DNA from 4 places in the Massilia hydrophila genome. Region 2 is predicted to be linked to each of the others. Evidence: predicted binding sites of a transcription regulator. Region 2 holds the regulator's gene; each other region holds the start of a gene.
The links. Region 2 encodes sigma-54, which starts transcription at its own class of promoters, with help from an activator protein. Its sites were predicted from a motif close to TGGCANGNAANCTGCTTT; they were not measured.
Positions count from the first base shown of each region.

Region 1: the regulator sigma-54 is predicted to act here: its motif matches at 2,090-2,107, upstream of glnA (type I glutamate--ammonia ligase).
Region 3: the regulator sigma-54 is predicted to act here: its motif matches at 2,681-2,698, upstream of LE190_RS20535 (TorF family putative porin).
Region 4: the regulator sigma-54 is predicted to act here: its motif matches at 1,797-1,814, upstream of LE190_RS05865 (PEP-CTERM sorting domain-containing protein).

Region 1 covers NZ_JAHYBX010000007.1:154,734-159,298, forward strand. The annotation lists gene LE190_RS16510 (DUF4124 domain-containing protein) at 1-445, opposite strand, end outside; gene glnA (type I glutamate--ammonia ligase) at 609-2,024, opposite strand; gene LE190_RS16520 (rhodanese-like domain-containing protein) at 2,316-2,774, shown strand; gene LE190_RS16525 (hypothetical protein) at 2,778-3,566, shown strand; gene LE190_RS16530 (CocE/NonD family hydrolase) at 3,550-4,565, opposite strand, start outside.
Region 2 covers NZ_JAHYBX010000002.1:501,696-506,260, reverse strand. The annotation lists gene LE190_RS09440 (enoyl-CoA hydratase/isomerase family protein) at 1-890, opposite strand, end outside; gene hpf (ribosome hibernation-promoting factor, HPF/YfiA family) at 1,035-1,388, opposite strand; gene LE190_RS09430 (RNA polymerase factor sigma-54) at 1,447-2,931, opposite strand; gene lptB (LPS export ABC transporter ATP-binding protein) at 2,949-3,710, opposite strand; gene lptA (lipopolysaccharide transport periplasmic protein LptA) at 3,707-4,270, opposite strand; gene lptC (LPS export ABC transporter periplasmic protein LptC) at 4,303-4,565, opposite strand, start outside.
Region 3 covers NZ_JAHYBX010000013.1:13,165-17,729, reverse strand. The annotation lists gene LE190_RS20550 (LysR family transcriptional regulator) at 1-119, shown strand, start outside; gene amt (ammonium transporter) at 85-1,485, opposite strand; gene glnK (P-II family nitrogen regulator) at 1,496-1,834, opposite strand; gene LE190_RS20535 (TorF family putative porin) at 1,856-2,596, opposite strand; partial or broken gene LE190_RS20530 (accessory factor UbiK family protein) at 2,858-3,091, shown strand; gene LE190_RS20525 (adenosylcobalamin-dependent ribonucleoside-diphosphate reductase) at 3,215-4,565, shown strand, end outside.
Region 4 covers NZ_JAHYBX010000001.1:1,277,849-1,282,413, reverse strand. The annotation lists gene LE190_RS05875 ([protein-PII] uridylyltransferase) at 1-853, shown strand, start outside; gene LE190_RS05870 (pseudouridine synthase) at 861-1,607, shown strand; gene LE190_RS05865 (PEP-CTERM sorting domain-containing protein) at 1,875-2,621, shown strand; gene LE190_RS05860 (S8 family serine peptidase) at 2,683-4,464, opposite strand; cyclic di-GMP riboswitch class I at 4,545-4,565, opposite strand, start outside.

The sequences.
Region 1 (4,565 bases), on a different contig from region 2:
CCTGGTACTTGGCGTAGTTGCGCTCGTTGCCCTGGCGCTCGGGTTCGCCGCCGTTGAAGTCGCGGCGCAGGTCCGCCAGTTTCTTTTGCTCGATGCGCAGCTCGTCGTTGAGGATGGCGCGGCGGTCGTCGTCGCGCGCACGCTGCTGGGCGCTGTCGACGCGCGGGAAGCTGGCCGGGGTGACGGTGGGCGCCGGGCCGTTGCCCGGCGGGCGCACCGCCGGGATCGGGGCGGAGGCGCGCGGCGCCGGCGGCGGCGCATAGCCGGGCAGGTCGAGCGCCTTGCAGCCGCGCCGTGCCGTGTCGGTGAACTCGACGCGGCCCTGCTCGTCCACGCACTTGTAGACGGCTGCCTGGGCCTGGGCGCTGCCGCAGATGGCCACGCTGGCGAAACCGGCCAGCAACAGGAAGCCGGGATGGCGGAAGGGGCTAATTGTCTTTCCCATCAGAAATCACTCTGCACAATAAACGTGCACCCATTGTAGTGGGGCCCGACTATACAGCAAGCATGAAAAAACGCGGGGAAAGCCCTCGCTTTCCCCGCGTTTGATCAGCGTGCGGCGCCCATTGACGCGTCGTTGCAACGCCGGGCTTGCCGCTATGGCCAGATTACGACGAGTAGTACATGTCGAATTCGGCCGGGTGCGGGGTCATGCGCAGACGCTGCACTTCCTGCATCTTGAGGTCGATGTAGGCATCGATCATGGCGTCGCTGAACACGCCGCCGCGGGTCAGGAACTCGCGGTCCTTGTTCAGGGCTTCCAGCGCTTCTTCCAGCGAGGCGCACACGGTCGGAATCAGCTTGTCTTCTTCCGGCGGCAGGTGGTACAGGTCCTTGGTCGCGGCTTCGCCCGGGTGGATCTTGTTCTGGATGCCGTCCAGGCCCGCCATCATCAGCGCGGCGAAGCACAGGTAGACGTTGGCCAGCGGGTCCGGGAAGCGCACCTCGATGCGGCGGCCCTTCGGGTTCGCCACATGCGGAATGCGGATCGAGGCCGAACGGTTCTTGGCCGAGTAGGCCAGCTTGACCGGGGCTTCGTAGCCCGGCACCAGGCGTTTGTACGAGTTGGTGCCCGGGTTGGTGATCGCGTTGAGCGCCTTGGCGTGCTTGATGATGCCGCCGATGTAGTACAGCGCGGTTTCCGACAGGCCCGCATAGCCGTCGCCGGCGAACAGGTTCTTGCCGTCCTTCCAGATCGACTGGTGCACGTGCATGCCCGAGCCGTTGTCGCCGTTCATGGGCTTGGGCATGAAGGTCGCGGTCTTGCCGTAGCTGTGGGCGACGTTCCAGATCACGTACTTCATGTTCTGGGTCCAGTCGGCACGCTCGACCAGGGTCGAGAAACGGGTGCCGATCTCGTTCTGGCCGGCGCCGGCCACTTCATGGTGGTGCACTTCGACCGGGATGCCCATCGATTCGAGGATCAGGCACATCTCCGAGCGCATGTCCTGGAAGCTGTCGACCGGCGGGACCGGGAAGTAGCCGCCCTTGACGGTCGGACGGTGGCCGCTGTTGCCGCCTTCGATTTTCTTGTCGGTCGACCAGGACGCTTCATCCGAGTCGATCTTGACGAAGCAGCCCGACATGTCGATCTTCCAGCGGATCGAATCGAAGATGAAGAATTCCGGTTCCGGGCCGAAGAAGGCGGTGTCGCCGATGCCGGTCGACTTCAGGTAGGCTTCGGCGCGCTTGGCGATCGAGCGCGGGTCGCGGTCATAGCCCTTGCCGTCCGACGGCTCGATCACGTCGCACTGCATGAACAGCGTCGTCTCTTCCATGAACGGGTCGAGGTTGGCGGTGTTCGGATCCGGCAGCAGCAGCATGTCGGAGGCTTCGATGCCTTTCCAGCCGGCGATCGAGGAACCGTCGAAGGCATGGCCCGATTCGAACTTGTCTTCGTCAAAGTGCGAGACGGGAACGGTCACGTGCTGCTCTTTGCCGCGGGTGTCCGCGAAGCGTAAATCAACGAATTTGACTTCGTTGTCTTTGATCAATTGCATTACGTCTGCAGCCGTCTTTGCCATTCGTATCTCTCCTGATGTAAAGGGTGCCGTGCTGGCGAAGCCGCTGCACGACAATTACCTTAGTCTAAGCATGAACTGTGCCAGCCCGCTGTCATGAGCACATGCCGATTGCGTCGTTGGACAACGCCGGGTTTGGTCCTACAATCCGTTTCACCATGCTTGTGCGCCTGGCCAGTGGCGCACCAGTTTGGTGCGCAGCAGCCTATTATGCACCATCGCAGCGCAGCATACGCCGAACCAGCCTGGTGCAAGAGCACCCGTTGGCTGTCACCGCTTACCGGACGAGAGAACATGAGTACGAGCGAATCCATCCTTGCCGCCGCCCGCCGGCGCGCCGCCGATCAGCCCTATGCAGGCGCTGTCACCCCCGAGGAAGCCTACGCGCTGCTGTGCGACGATCCGCGCGTCAAGCTGGTGGACGTGCGTACCAATGCCGAGCGCGATTGGGTAGGACGGGTTGCCGTGCCCGAGTCCCGGCAGGTGGCGGTGCAATGGGTTACCTATCCTGGCGGCGCGCCGAATCCCGATTTCGGCGCCCAGCTGGAACAGGTGGCGGGCAAGGACGAAGTCCTGCTGTTCCTGTGCCGCTCGGGCGTGCGCTCGCGCCACGGCGCGCGCGCGGCCACCGAGCTCGGGTTTGCCGAGTGCTACGACATCCTGGAAGGTTTCGAGGGCGACCGCGACGCCGAGGGACACCGCAAGACCGTCGGCGGCTGGTGCAAGGCCGGCCTGCCCTGGATCGGGGCCTGAGGCATGCGCCCGCCCCGGATTGTCCCGACCCATGCCGAGGGGCGCCTGAGCGACGCGCGGCGCCTTGCGCACGAAGGCCGCCACGCCGAGGCGCTGGCCGAATACCAATGGTTCCATGCGCACGCGCTGGAAGAGTCGCCGGCACTCCATGGCGTGCGCCTGTCGTACGCGCTCGGCGGCTGGGCCGACCTGGCCGCGGTCTACCCGCCGGCCCGCGCGGCGCTGGACGCGCAGCGCGAACGCGACACGGCGCGCCTGCTGGCCTGCAAGAGCGAGCGCGGCCTGTTCCATGACGTGGTTGCCATCCATCGCGTGCTGGGCGAACAGTGGCGCACCCACGCGCTGTTCGCCGACCTGGCGCGCAGCGACCCTGAACTGGCGATGGCGCTGGCTCCCATCGGGCTGCCCGCGATCGTCGCGGCCGGCGACCATGCGCTGGCGCACAGCCTGGTCCCGGACGCCGAAGGCTTCATCCGCCGCAGCAGCCGCTCCTTGATCACGGGCTTTGCCGGACGCCGCCGGCGCTTCACGCGCGCCCCGCGCATTGCGGCCTATATCCACAACTACGCCGCCGACGTGCGCCACATGCTGGCCGTGCTGGAAGGCGTCGGCCAGCACCTGGAGGCGGCGCGCCTGCGCCGCCTTGCCGCCGACCTGGTCCACGCGACGACGATCCGGCGCGCGGTGCGCGCCGCCCTGCAACCGGGCGCGCGGCCCTGGTACGAGCGTGGCCGCTACTACAGCGGACCGCAGGCGCGCCGCCGCAAGGCTCCCGTCAGTTGGCGGGCATGACCATCAGCTGCAGGCCGGATGCCGCGCCCGGCGCGCGATAGACGCGCTGGGTGGCCTTCCTGAAGTCTTCCGGTTTCGCGCTCGGGATATGGGTGAAGGTCTGCGGGTTCAGGTCGACCAGCGGGAACCAGGAACTCTGCACCTGCACCATGATGCGGTGGCCGCGGCGGAAGGTGTGATTCACCTCGCCGATGTCGAAGGACAGCGCTTCCTGCCTGCCCGGCACGAAGGCTTCCGGCTTCTCGAAACTGTGCCTGAACTTGCCGCGCAGCGGATTGCCGCGCACCAGCTGCTGGTAGCCGCCCAGGTTCAGCGCGGGCGGGGCCACGTCGTTGCCCTTGCGCTCGGCCGCCGGCGTCGGGTAGGCGTTCGGATACACGTCGATCAGTTTCACGACCCAGTCGGCATCGGTGCCGGTGGTCGAGACGAACAGCCTGGGCAGCACCGGACCCACCACCGTCACGTCTTCTTCCAGTACCTCGCTCTGGTACACGAGCACGTCGGGACGGGTGGCGGCGAAGCGCTGGTCCGACACCATGTACTCGCGCGGCACGCCCAGCGAGGGATAGCCGATGTAGGGCACGGGCTTGCGCGGATCGGCCACGTACTCGTCGAAGCCCGCGCCGCCGGCGGCCGGCTGCTGCCAGCCCAGCGTGCCGTTCGGCCCGAAGTACAGGGTGCGCGCACGGGCCGGCGCCGGCGGCCAGGCCGCATAGCTGCGCCACACGTTGGTGCCGGTCTCGAAGACACTCACCGCGGGCACCGGGCGCGCCGGTTTCACTCCCTTCAGGTGCTGCTCGAAGAAGGGGAACTGGATCTCGCGCCGGAAGTATTCGCTCGTCTTCGCATCGAAGCTCACGTGGCCCAGGCGCGCGCCATCGCTGCGCGCCCAGCCGCCGTGCACCCAGGGACCGATCACCAGCGCGTTCGGGGTGGATGGATTGTGCTTGCCGACCGCCTTGTAGATCGCAAAGGGACCGGCCGGGTCTTCCGCATCGA
Region 2 (4,565 bases):
CGCAGGCAGTCCGCCACGCCGAGCGCGGCGCCGCGCTGCAGCAGTTCGTGGGTCACGCACATCATCAGGGGCGAGCGCTGGCGCATGGCCTTGAGCGCCTTCTGCGCGAACGGGTTCTCGTCGCGCGCCAGCGAGGCCATGATCGCGCCCACCGAGGCCGCGCCGAAGTGCGCGTCGACCACGCCGCGCTGGGCCTGCAGCTCGCTCGTACCCGCCTGGGCGGCGAACGGCGCCGCGAAGTCGCGGATCGCCTGCGGCAGCTGCGCGCCCGGTGTCACTTCCACCAGCGCCATCAGCGCGCCCAGCTCGGCGCCCGGCACGAACACGTCCGCCAGGCCCACGTAGAGCGCATCGGCGGCGCCGATGGTCAGCCCGCTCAAGCCCAGGTACTGGCCGAGCTGGCCCGGCGCATGCGACAGGAAGTGGCTCCCGCCCACGTCCGGGAACAGGCCGATGTTCACCTCGGGCATGGCCATTTTCGTGCGTTCGGTAACGATGCGCAGCCCGCAATCCGGGCCGCCCTGGGCGATGCCCATGCCGCCGCCCATCACCACGCCATCCATCACCGCGATGTACGGCTTCGGATAGAAGTGGATCAGGTGGTTCAGCGCGTATTCCTCGGTGAAGAAATCTTCCAGCAGCGCGCTGCCGCCCATCGGCGTGACGCGCCCCATTTCGTGGAAGAAGCGGATGTCGCCGCCAGCGCACAAGGCCTTCTCGCTGCTGCTGGTGATCACGACCGCCTCGACGCCGGCATCTTCCTTCCATTGCAGCAGGATGGCGCTCAGGGCGCGCACCATGTCGAGCGAGAGCGAGTTCAGGGCTTTCGGGCGGTCCAGCGTAATGACGCCGGTGCGGTTGGCGACGCGGGTCAGGACGGTGTCGGTCATGATGGGCTTCTGTGGTCGAAAAGACATGTATTCTACAGAAGTACAGCGCCAAACCGAAGCACTGAAAAGTAACAACTGATGATTTGCGGAAAGCAAAAAGGGCGTCCCTCCGACGCCCTTGCGATTGGTGGCTACGGCCCGTCTTTACGCGGCGGCAGCTTCTCCGTTGTCCGGAAGGCGCTTGTGCGCCACGTGGCTATGGTCTTGCAACATGGATTTGTGTTTCAGAACCTGTCGGTCCAGCCTGTCCATCAGCGTATCGATCGCCGCATACAGGTCTTGCGCGGCGCTGGCCACATGCAAAATCTTGCCCGACACCTGGAGGTTGATCTCGGCTTTCTGCCTTTTTTCTTTTTCAGTGAGATTATCGATGGCGAGGAACACGTGGGTGTCGATCACGTGATCGAAATGGCGGGTGATGCGCTCGAGCTTATTCTGAACGTATTCACGGATGGCGGGGGTGACTTCGAGATGGTGGCCGCTGATTGTGAGGTTCATACACACTCCTTTGGAAAGGTGCCCCGCCCGCGCCACAAGGTGGGAGTGGGCAGGTGCTTTACAGGGATTTGCGGAGGCTGACGGGCGGAATCTTGAGCGCTTCACGGTATTTGGCGACCGTCCTGCGCGCAATGACCATACCTTGTTCCCCGAGCATCTCCGCGATCTTGCTGTCGGAAAGAGGATTCCTAGGGTCTTCTGCTCCTGTCAATTGCGCAATGAGTGCGCGGATCGCCGTCGAGGAGGCTTCTCCCCCCGCTTCGGTGGCGACGTGGCTTCCGAAGAAGTACTTCAGCTCGAACATGCCGTGCGGGGTCAGCATGTATTTCTGCGTGGTTACACGCGAGATCGTGCTCTCGTGTAGGCCTAGTGTATCAGCTATCTCACGCAAAACAAGAGGGCGCATGGCAACCGCGCCGTGGCTGAAAAAGTTGCGCTGGCGCTCGACGATCGCCTCGGCAACCCGCAGGATCGTGTCGAAGCGCTGGCGCATGTTCTTGATCAGCCACTTCGCTTCCTGCAGCTGCGCGCCCATCTGGCTTTCGCTCTTGCCCTGCTTGAGCAGGCTGGCGTACAGGTTGTTCACGCGCAGCTTGGGCATCACGTCCGGGTTGAGCGACACCGCCCAGCCGCTCTTGGCGCGGCGCACGATCACGTCAGGCACCACGAAGTCCGACACGCTCGAGGCGAAGGCCGCGCCCGGGTGCGGGTTGCACTGGCGGACCACGGCCTGCACTTCGCGCAGGTCTTCGTCGTCGCAGTCGAGCGCCTTTTTCAGCTTGGTGTATTCGCGCTGGGCGAACCAGCTCAGGTAGCCTTCGACGATGGTCAGCGCCAGGCGCCGCGTCACCAGCGGCACGCCCGGCATGCGGCGCAGCTGCAGCGCCAGGCATTCGGCCGCGCTGCGCGCGCCCACGCCCACCGGGTCCAGGCTCTGCACCAGCGCCAGCGCGCAGCGCAGCTCGTCCATCTCGATCTCGAGCTCGGCCGGCAGGCGCGCATGGATCTCGTCGAGCGGCTCTTCCAGGTAGCCGTTGTCGTCGAGCGCGTCGATCACCAGCTCGGCCAGCGCGCGGTCGCGCAGGCTGCAGCCGGTCAGGCGGATCTGCTCGGCCAGGTGCTGGCGCAGCGAAATGCCCTCGGCTTCCAGCTGCGGGCGGCCGTCCTCGTCGTCGCCGCTGCGTGCGCCGCCGCCTTCGCCGCCCCAGTCGCTCTCGCCCTCCCTGCCGTCGTCGCGCTCGCCATCGGCGGCGCCGTCCTCGAACCCCTCGCCTTCCTTCGGCGCGCCGGCATCAAGCGCTTCCTGGCCCGGCTGCGGCGCCTCGCCGCTGGCCGGCGCGCTGTTGATGGCGCCGTCGGCCAGCAGCCGCACCGAGCGGTCGAGCGGATCGTCGAGCCGCTCCAGCAAGGGATTGTCATGCAGGATCTGCTCGATCTCCTGGTGCAGTTCGAGCGTGGACAGTTGCAGCAGCCGGATCGACTGCTGCAGTTGCGGCGTGAGCGCCAGGTGCTGCGAGGTGCGAAGCTGGAGGGACTGTTTCATGCAGGAGGCGTTCGTGGCTACATGCGGAAGTGCTCGCCCAGGTAGACGCGGCGCACCGATTCGTCGGCGATGATGTCGTCAGGGCGGCCCGAGGCCAGCACCGCGCCCTGGTTGATGATGTAGGCGCGGTCGCAGATGCCGAGCGTCTCGCGCACGTTGTGGTCGGTGATCAGGACCCCGATGTTGCGCTCCTTCAGGAAGCGCACGATGCGCTGGATCTCGATCACGGCGATCGGGTCGACCCCGGCGAAGGGTTCGTCCAGCAGCACGAAGCGCGGGTTGGTGGCCAGGGCGCGCGCGATCTCCACGCGGCGCCGCTCGCCACCGGACAGCGACAGCGCCGGGTTCTCGCGCAGCTTCTCGATCTGCAGTTCGGCCAGCAGGGTGTCGAGCCGTTCGTTGATCTCGTTCTTCGACAGCGCCTTGCCGTTGGCGTCGTGCTGCAGCTCGAGCACGGCGCGGATGTTGTCCTCGACCGTGAGCTTGCGGAACACCGAGGCTTCCTGCGGCAGGTAGGACAGGCCCAGCACCGCGCGCCGGTGGATCGGCAGGCTGGAAATGTCGGTACCGTTGATGTCGATGGTGCCGGCATCCGACGGCACCAGGCCGACGATCATGTAGAAGGACGTGGTCTTGCCGGCGCCGTTCGGACCGAGCAGGCCGACCACCTCGCCGCAGTCGACCTGCAGCGAGACGTCGCGCACCACCAGGCGCTTGCCATAACTCTTCTGCAGGCCCTTGACGATCAGCGTGCTGCAAGCCGCGGATGCTGCCGTCATTGCTTGGCACCCTCGGCAGGTGCCGCGGCCGGGTTGCGGCGCGGCGCGATGATCAGGGTGCCGCGTCCGCCGCCGACCTTGCTGGCGCCGCTGACGTCGTTGCGCACCTGCGCCACCTGCTTGCGGTTGTCGTAGGAAATGAAGGGGCCGCGGATCTCGTTGCTCATGCGGCCGTTCTCCAGTTCGCGCACTTCGGCATTCGCGAACAGCTTCACCAGTTCGGCGCGGTCATCGTATTCGATGCGCTGGGCCTGGCCTTCGACCCACAGGTCGGGACCGCCGTCGCGCTTCTGGCGGAAGGTGGCGGTCTTGCCGTTGTTGGCGGTGAGGGTCACGCTCATGTAGCCTTCCGGCGTTTCCTTCATCAATGCGCGGTCCGACTTGAGCACCAGGGTGCCGCGCGTGATCACCACGTTGCCGGTGAGGATGCGGGTCTGGGTGACCTCGTCCACGTCGAGCGTGTCGAAGGTGATCACGGCCTGCTTGAGCGAATCCGCGCGCTCGGCCGAGGCGCCGAAGGCGGCCAGGCCGAGGAAGACGGCGACGAAGAGTTTTTTCATGTTGCTGGTCCTGGGTTAACCGCGCAGTGCTGCTAGCGCGCGCGGGGCGGATAGACGATCTGGCCACGGCTGGCCAGGTGCAGCTTCTGGGTTGCGTTGTTGGCCTCCATACCGGTGCCGTGCACGGTGGCGGCGCCTAGCTGCATCTCGATCGGAAGCCGGGTCCTGAGGATTTCCTCGTCGGGCAGGACGGTCAGGGCCTCGGTGCGCACGCGCAGCGCTTCGCTGGTGGGCGTGGCCGGACGCTGGATGTCGACCTTGCCGAGCAGTTCGACCCGGTGCTCCTCGTGATAGA
Region 3 (4,565 bases), on a different contig from region 2:
GGACCCTGTACCGGAAAGGGAAGAAACTGTCGCCGGTCGCAACGGCCTTCCTGCAGCATCTCGAGCGTACCGGCGAACGGGCTGTCACAAGTGATACGCCGACTCCCCGTGGCTGGTGATGTCCAGCCCCTCGCGCTCCTGGTCCGCCGGCACGCGCAGGCCCACCAGCACATCCACCAGCTTGAAGGCGGCGAAGGCGACCACTGCCGACCACACGATGGTGATGCCCACCGCTTCGGCCTGCACCAGTAATTGTCCCGCGATCGAATAGTCCGGCGAAGCCTTGTTGGCGACGTAGTCCCACACGCCCTGCCCGCCCAGGGAGGGTGCGGCGAACACGCCGGTCAGCAGCGCGCCCAGGATGCCGCCCACGCCGTGCACGCCGAACACGTCGAGCGAGTCGTCGGCGCCCAGCAGGCGCTTCAGGCCGGTCACGCCCCACAGGCACACTACGCCCGCCAGCAGCCCCATCACCAGCGCACCCATCGGGCCGACAAAGCCTGCGCCCGGGGTGATCGCCACCAGGCCCGAGACCGCGCCCGACACCGCGCCCAGCAGCGAGGGCTGGCGCTTGAAAGCCCACTCGCCGAACATCCAGGCCACGGCCGCGGCCGCGGTGGCCAGCAGGGTGTTGATGAAGGCCAGCGCGGCCACGTCGCCCGCTTCCAGCGCCGAGCCGGCATTAAAGCCGAACCAGCCCACCCACAGCAGCGAGGCGCCGATCATGGTCATGGTCAGCGAGTGCGGGGCCATCGCCTCGCGGCCCAGGCCGATGCGCTTGCCGATCACATAGGCGCCGACCAGGCCGGCCACCGCCGCGTTGATGTGGACCACGGTGCCGCCCGCGAAGTCGAGGGCGCCGTGCTGCCACAGGAAGCCCGCGTTCCCGGTGACGGTGGCCAGCGTGGCGGCGTCCGAAATGGCATCCGGACCGGCCCAGAACCAGACCATGTGGGCCACCGGCAGGTAACCGAAGGTGAACCACAGCACCATGAACAGCAGTACCGCGCCGAAGCGCACGCGCTCGGCGAAAGCACCCACGATCAGGCCGCAGGTGATGGCGGCGAAAGTCCCCTGGAAGGCAACAAAGATGAACTCGGGGATCATGGTCTCCTTGCTGAAGGTGGCGGCCTGGCTGAAGCTGCCGGTGCTGGCGTCGAAGATGCCGCTCAGGAAGGCACGGTCGAAGCCGCCGATGAAGGCGTTGTTCTCGGTGAAGGCCAGCGAGTAGCCGTACAGGCACCACAGCACGATGATCAGGCAGAACACCATGAACACCTGCATCAGCACCGACAGCATGTTCTTGGCGCGCACCAGGCCGCCGTAGAACAGGGCCAGGCCGGGAATCGACATCATGATGACCAGCAGCGTGGCCACGAACATCCAGGCGGTGTCGCCCTTGTTGATGGTGGGCGCGGCCAGGGCCGGCAGCGCCAGGCCGGCGGCGGCCAGGCCGCCCAGGATCTTGCCAATGGTGAGCTTCATCGCATTCCCCTTACAGTGCGTCGTTGCCGGTCTCGCCGGTACGGATACGGATGACCTGGTTGAGGTCGGCCACGAAGATCTTGCCGTCGCCGATCTTGCCGGTGCGGGCCGCGCCCGAGATAGCGTCGATGACCTGGTCGACCACGGCATCGTCCACCGCGGCCTCGATCTTGATCTTCGGAAGAAAATCGACCACGTACTCGGCGCCTCGGTAGAGTTCGGTGTGGCCCTTCTGGCGGCCAAAGCCTTTTACTTCGGTCACGGTCATGCCCTGCACACTGATCTCGGACAGCGCTTCGCGCACCTCGTCGAGCTTGAAGGGTTTGATGATGGCGGTAATCATTTTCATGTCTTGCCTCTTTATTTGCTTCTAGAAAATCTTCGACAGGCTCAGGACCGCGCCCGACTTGCCGAGGTTCTTGCCCTGCGGACTCAGGTAGGCCTCGGTATTCGCCTTGACCCAGGCCAGCGAGAGGGTCGCCCCGCCGATCTCCTTGCTCAGGCCGACCTTGTAATCGGCATACGAGTAGGCGCTGTTGTGGGCGACCCTTTGGTGCCCGGCATGCAGGTTCAGCACGAAGCCGTTGCCGACATCGAGGTCGGCGCCGACGTCCACATAGCCGCTGCCCTTGCTGTCGGCGGTGCCGAACAGGTTGGTGGTCGCATGCGAGTACTTGACGTAGGCCGGCCCGAAGCCCAGGCGCGCATACAGCTCGAAGGTGTTGGCGCGCGGCTGCAGGCCGTTCGACGGATACCAGTAGTACAGGCCGCCGATGTCGTAGGTGGCGGACTCGCCCAGGCTGCCGCGCTTGCCTGCGTACAGGTCCCATTCGATGTTGCCGTCGCCGCCGAGATCCTTGGTCCATTTGATGGTGGACAGCCAGGTGCCCACGTACAGGCCGGTCGGGCCGTGCACGTAGTCGGCGCCGCCCTGCAGCGCCGGGTCGAACCGGGTTTGCGACAGGCCGCGGTAACGGTAGTCGCTGGTGATGGCGGCGTTGTAGCTGACTGCGTGCTCCGGTGCGCCTGCCGGTGCGGACTCCTGTGCGAACGCTGGCGCTCCCGACAGGGCCAGCACGGCCCAGATTGCTGCACTTGTGTTGCACTTCATGACATTCCCCTTATATTCAACAGCCCTGCCGTGACGGGGGGCGTTGCGGTTTACAATCCTGTTTGCTACACGCCTGACAACTCTTTAGCAGGATGCGTGCCAGCCGAAAAACCGCAATGCGGCGCTTGTTTTCTCAGCCATCCGCCCCATTTGCGATTCGAACAACCCGGGCAACCCCTGCGCCGGCCATCCGGCAACGAACGGCGCACCAAAGCGGAAGCCGACGCACCATGGCGGTGCATCGTTTCGCAAAACTAGGAAATGGATATGAATACTTTCTTCAACGACTTGCAGGGCAAGATCAACCAGGCGCTGGAGAGTTCGCCGGCCAAGGACATCGAGCGCAACGTCAAGGCCATCATGACCCAGGGCTTCTCGAAGCTCGATCTCGTCACCCGCGAAGAGTTCGACATCCAGGCCCAGGTGCTGGCCAAGACCCGCGCCAAGCTGGAAGCGCTGGAACTGCGCGTGGTGGAGCTGGAAGCGCGCCTGTCCGGCCAGCCTGGCGGATCGGGCACCGCCACTCCTGCGGCCTCGGCTGCGGCGTCCGGCCCGCTGGACGGCGCCACCGACCCGGCCGCGCCGCACATCATCATCGACAAGTCTTGACTGCCTGACATGCAGGCAAGCGACCTGGCCCACGGGCTGCTCGCACCGCAGGAAGTCTCGCTCGACGTCCTGCGCGAAAAATACGCCAGGGGCGATGAGAGCGGCATCGGCGATGTGCGCCGGCGCGTGGCGCGCGCCCTCGCTGCAGTCGCCTATCCTGACGAAGCGGACGAACCCGACGCCCGGCGCGCGGAACTGGAAGCACGCTTCCTCTGGGCGCAGGAACAAGGCTTCGTTCCGGCCGGACGCATCAACTCGGCAGCCGGCCTGGACTCGCAAGCTACCCTCATCAACTGCTTCGTCCAGCCGGTAGGCGACTCCATCTCCGGCAGCGAGGACGGCCTGCCCGGCATCTACACCGCCCTGGCCGAAGCGGCCGAGACCATGCGCCGGGGCGGCGGTGTCGGCTACGACTTCAGTGCCATCCGCCCGCTGGGCAGCAAGGTCCACGGCACCCGCTCGCGCGCGTCAGGCCCGGTCTCGTACATGGAAGTGTTCGACGCCTCGTGCCGCACGGTGGAATCGGCCGGCGCCCGGCGCGGCGCCCAGATGGGCGTGCTGCGCATCGACCACCCGGACATCGAGCGCTTCATCGCCGCCAAGGACGCAGGAGGCCTGACCAACTTCAACATCTCGGTCGGGGTCACCGACGCCTTCATGCACGCGGTCGAAGCCGATGAGATGTTCGCGCTGGTGCATCGTGCCGAACCGGGCGAGGAAGACATGGCCACGGCGCGCCGCCTGGACGATGGCCGCTGGGTTTACCGCGACGTGCGCGCGCGCGCACTCTGGGACCGCATCATCGCCTCCACCTACGACCACGCCGAACCGGGCGTGCTGTTCGTGGACCGGATGAACGCCGAGAACAACCTGTGGTACGCCGAGCGCCTGCGCGCCACCAACCCCTGCGGCGAGCAGCCCCTGCCCGACTACGGCTGCTGCGACCTCGGTTCGCTCAACCTCACCGCCTTCGTGCGCGACCCGTTCGGCGCCGATCCGCAGTTCGACTTCGAACGCTTCTGCGAAGTGGCGGCGGTGGCGGTGGAAATGCTCGACCTGGTGCTGGACGCCACCGAATGGCCGCTGCCGCAGCAGGCGCTCGAGGCGCGCGCCAAGCGCCGTATCGGACTTGGCTTCCTGGGCCTGGGCAGCGCCCTGGCGATGCTGGGCCTGCGCTACGATTCCGACGCCGGCCGCGCGATGGCGGCGCGCATCGCCGAGACGCTGCGCGACGCCGCCTACGCCACCTCGGTCGCGCTGGCGCGCGAGTACGGCGCTTTCCCGCTGTTCGATGCCGAGCGTTACCTGGAAGGCCGCTTCACGGCGCGCCTGCCGGACTGGCTGCGCGAGGCGATCCGCC
Region 4 (4,565 bases), on a different contig from region 2:
GGTGTGGAACGCCTGGAAGGCCAAGCTGCTGGAAGACCTGTACCGGATCACGCTGCGCGTGCTGGGCGGCGAACCGCACAGCGCCGACCGCGAACTGCGCGCGCGCCAGCGCGAGGCGCTGGCCACCCTGCGCCTGTACGGCCTGCCGGCCGACGCCCACGAAGCCCTGTGGCAGCAGCTCGACGTCGCCTACTTCCTGCGCCACGACGCCTCCGACATCGCCTGGCAGACGCGCGCCCTGCACGGCAAGGCCGACAGCCCGCGCCCGGTGGTCAAGGCGCGCCTGGCACCGATCGGCGAAGGCCTGCAGGTGGCGGTGTACGTGCGCGACCAGCCCGACCTGTTCGCGCGCATCTGCAGCTACTTCGAGCGCAAGAATTTCAGCATCCTGGATGCCAAGATCCATACCACGCGCCACGGCTACGCACTCGACTCCTTCCTCGTCACCGAGGCCAGTTTCGCCGGCAGCTACCGCGACATCATCAGCCTGATCGAACACGAACTGTGCGCGCTGCTGGAATCCAGCGAGACGCTGCCGCCACCCACCCGGGCCCGCCTGTCGCGCCTGTCGCGCACCTTCCCGGTCACGCCCACGGTGGACCTGCGCCCGGACGAGCGCGGCCAGTTCCACGTGCTGTCGGTGGCGGCCAACGACCGTCCCGGCCTGCTGTACGCGATCGCCAGCGTTCTGGCGCGCTACCGGGTGAACGTGCACACCGCCAAGATCATGACGCTGGGCGAGCGCGTCGAGGACGTGTTCCTGGTCGACGGCGCCACCCTGAACAACCCGCGCACCCAGGTCCAGCTCGAGACCGAGCTGCTGGATGCGCTCAAGATCTCACCTACTTTCTGAATTGCCGATGACCGAACCTGTCCGCCTCTCCAAACGCATGTCCGAACTCGGGCTGTCCTCGCGCCGCGAAGCCGATGACTGGATCGCCAAAGGCTGGGTCCGGGTAGATGGCAAGGTGGTCTCCGAACTCGGCAGCAAGGTGCTGCCGCACCAGAAGATCACGGTCGAGCGCCAGGCGGCTGCCGAGCAGTCCAAGCGCGTCACGGTGCTGGTCAACAAGCCGGTCGGCTACGTCAGCGGCCAGGCCGAGGATGGCTACAAGCCGGCCGTGACCCTGGTCAAGCCGGAAAACCGCTGGGCGGACGACCCGTCTCCCGAACAGTTCCACCCGACCCAGCTGCGCAGCCTGGTGCCGGCCGGCCGCCTCGACATCGACTCGGTGGGCCTGCTGGTACTGACCCAGGACGGACGCATCGCCAAGCAGCTGATCGGCGAGAACTCGTCGATCGACAAGGAATACCTGGTGCGGGTGCAGTACACCAGGCCGGGCAGCCTGCCCGAGGCCGACCTGAGAAAGCTCAACCACGGCTTGTGGATGGATGGCAAGCCCCTGTTGCCGGCCAAGGTGCGCTGGCAGAATGACGACCAGCTCAGCTTTACGCTGCGCGAAGGCCGCAAGCGCCAGATCCGCCGGATGTGCGAAATGGTGGGACTGAAAGTCATCGGCCTGAAACGGGTACGGATCGGGCGCGTCAAGCTGGGTGACCTTCCGCCGGGGCAGTGGCGCTACTTGCTTCCCGACGAGCAGTTTTAAGGCCCGCTCTTGCGCGCCTGTTGCTCGGAACAGAAGGCCGGATACGGTAATTGCAGCGCCGTCGCGCATGATTGCAATCCTGAAACCAACAATAATACAGCGAGATAGCTTGTCAGTTTTCTTTACACATTCTCGGTCGCGCCAGCGTTGATTCCTACAGACCTTTGATTTCGCTCAAAGTATTTACGCTGGCCCGGAACTTGCTCACTCTCCTGATGCACTACGCATACGTGCCATCCATATCGAAGTGACTGTTCGGAGAGAAATATGAAAGCAACTATCCTGAAAGTGGCTGCAACTGCAGCCTTGTTGGGAGCGGCCCTGCCTGCGTCGGCGGAACTCATCCGTGTGACGGGAACCAACCAGACCGGCACCGGCCTTGGCAACGTGAGCACCGTGGTCACCATCCAAGATAACCGCGCCAACAACCCCCAGTCGGGCTGCGTGTATTACACTGCCGGCGCTCCTGGCACCCCCGCAGAAACCTGCCCAGCCGAGTCCGGCCTTGCGGGCGGCGACAACACCGCCGGCAACGCGGGCAACAATGCTTGGCGCCTGAGCGACATCGAAGGGCTGACCAGCGCCGGGGAACTTGGCCTGGTCGTCAACCTCAACGAAGGTCCGAGCGGCGACGCCACCTTGACCGACATCTACTTCAGCCTGCTAAACACGGGCACCAACGAGCGGCTGTACTTCTTCTATGAAGGCGACCCTGTCCTTCTCACCAACGACAACGGCGTGGGCAACTCGGGAATCCACCGCTTCATCCTCGATGATGCTCAGGCTGCCATCGCGGCAGCGCATTGCACCACCCTGGCTGACTGCGTGTTGGATGGCGGCATGCAATTTGCTGCCGGCAGCACCGAGGCTGGCGGGGAAACCATGTACGTGGGCGCCTTCGACCGCGATGGCGATGGTGGTCCTGGCGGCAATCCGGTACCGGAACCTGGCATCCTGGCCCTGATGGGCGCGGGCCTGGCCGGCATGCTGGCACGCCGCCGCCGTCGCGCATAAACCCGGCGCTGCGACAACAGGGGCAGGCATCCCGCTCACACGGGATCCTGCCCTTTTACCATTAGCGCACGGTCACACTGATGGTCTGGGTCGCCGTGTTGCCGGCTGCATCGCGCGCGCTGAAGCGGATGCTGTGCGTGCCCTTGCTGATCTTCCTGGTGTTCCAGCTATAGGCAAGCGAACCGCCCTTGCCGCTGGCCTTGGTCACGCCATCGATCGCCAGGCTGGTGCTGATGCCTGCCGCGCCCGCGTTGTCCGACGCGCTCGCGCTCACCGACACGGTGCCGCTGACGCTGCCGCCGCCGACCGGATTGCTGATCTTGACAGCCGGGGCGGTCGTATCGCTGGCCACCGAAACCGTGCTGTTGGCCACGTTCACCGAGACCGCCGTGGAGCTGCGGCTATTGCCGGCAGCGTCATAGGCCACCGCCACCAGGCTGTTCATGCCATTCGCCACCCCGGCCGAATTCCAGCTGAAGCTGTACGGCGCGACGTTGTCGGTGCTGACCACGGTGCCGTTGACCTTGAGGTCGACGCGCGCCACGCCCACGTTGTCGCTGGCGTTGACGTTGACCGGCACCAGGCCCGATACCGAACTGCTTGCCAGCGGCGCGGCAATCGACACGCTCGGCACCGTGGTATCGGCCACGGCCGCATAGGCGCGCGCCGCGCTCACGGCAGCGGAAGCATTCACGCGGCCGTAGCCGAACACCTTGTCGCGGCCCGCGGTACCAAGGTCGACCGAGGTCGAGAACAGCAGCGATTCGATGCGCGTCGAATCCAGGTCCGGACGGGCGGCCATCATCAGGGCAGCGACGCCGGCGCCGACCGGGCTGGCGAAGGACGTGCCGTTCCAGGCCGAGTAGCCGAGCGAACTGGTGGTGCTCCAGATGCCCGAACCCGGCGCCGCCAGCGACACGAAGCTGCCCCAGCTCGAGAAGCTGGACTTCTTGTCGTAGCTGTCGGTGGACGACACGATGATGAAGGCGTCATCCGGCGTCACGTTCTCGTCGATGTTGTTGTTGCCGGCCGAGATGAACACCAGGCCGCCCTTGCTCTTCATGTAGCGCGACGCGCTCTTCACTGCCGAGCTGCCGGCGATGCCGACGAAGCTGACGTTGGCGATGCGGGCGCCATGGTCGGCCGCGTAGGTGATGCCGGTGGCGATGGTGCTGAACGAGGCCCTGCAGCTGCCGGTCGAGTCCTTGTAGGCGATGCGAATCGGCATGATCTTGGCCGCGCCGGCCACGCCGGCCACGCCCAGGGCGTTATTCGTGCTGGCGGCAGCAGCGCCCGCCACTGCCGTGCCATGGCCGCACAGGTCGCTGACGTCGGTGTTGTTGTTATAGGCGTTGTAGCCGGGGACCATGCGGTCCTTCAGGTCGGGGTGGGCCACGTTCACGCCGGTGTCGAGCACGGCGATGGTCACGCCCGCGCCCTGGCCGCTGTCCCAGGCGGCCGGGGCGCCGATCTTGTTCAGGTGCCAGGCGCTGCCGATATAGGGGTCATTGACCGCGAGCGCCACCGTCACCTCGCGGTCGAGTTCCGCGAACTTGAATTCCGGGCGGCGCGACAGCTTGGCGACCGCCGCTTCTTCCGACAGGCCCGGCGGCAGCTGCACCACGTGCAGGCGGCTCTGGCCAATGCGCTTGCCCTTGGCGCCATGTTCCTTGACGACCTTGTCGAGGTCGGCATCGGACAGGCCGGCGCGGGCTTCGACGATGACGCGGCCGCGCACGAAGTCACCCGGAGGCGCGGCGTGGGCTGCGGCACTGGCGAAGGAAAGGGTGGCTGCTGCGAGAGCGATGGCCGTCCTGGGGAGGGCGAAAGGGAAAGTGTGCATGCCTTGTGTATCCTGTGTTGACACGGCAGGCGAGCACAGCAATCGCAGGCGGCGCGGATGCCGCGCCGGCAAGCATTGATTCTGGCAGTCCTGCCGTCGTT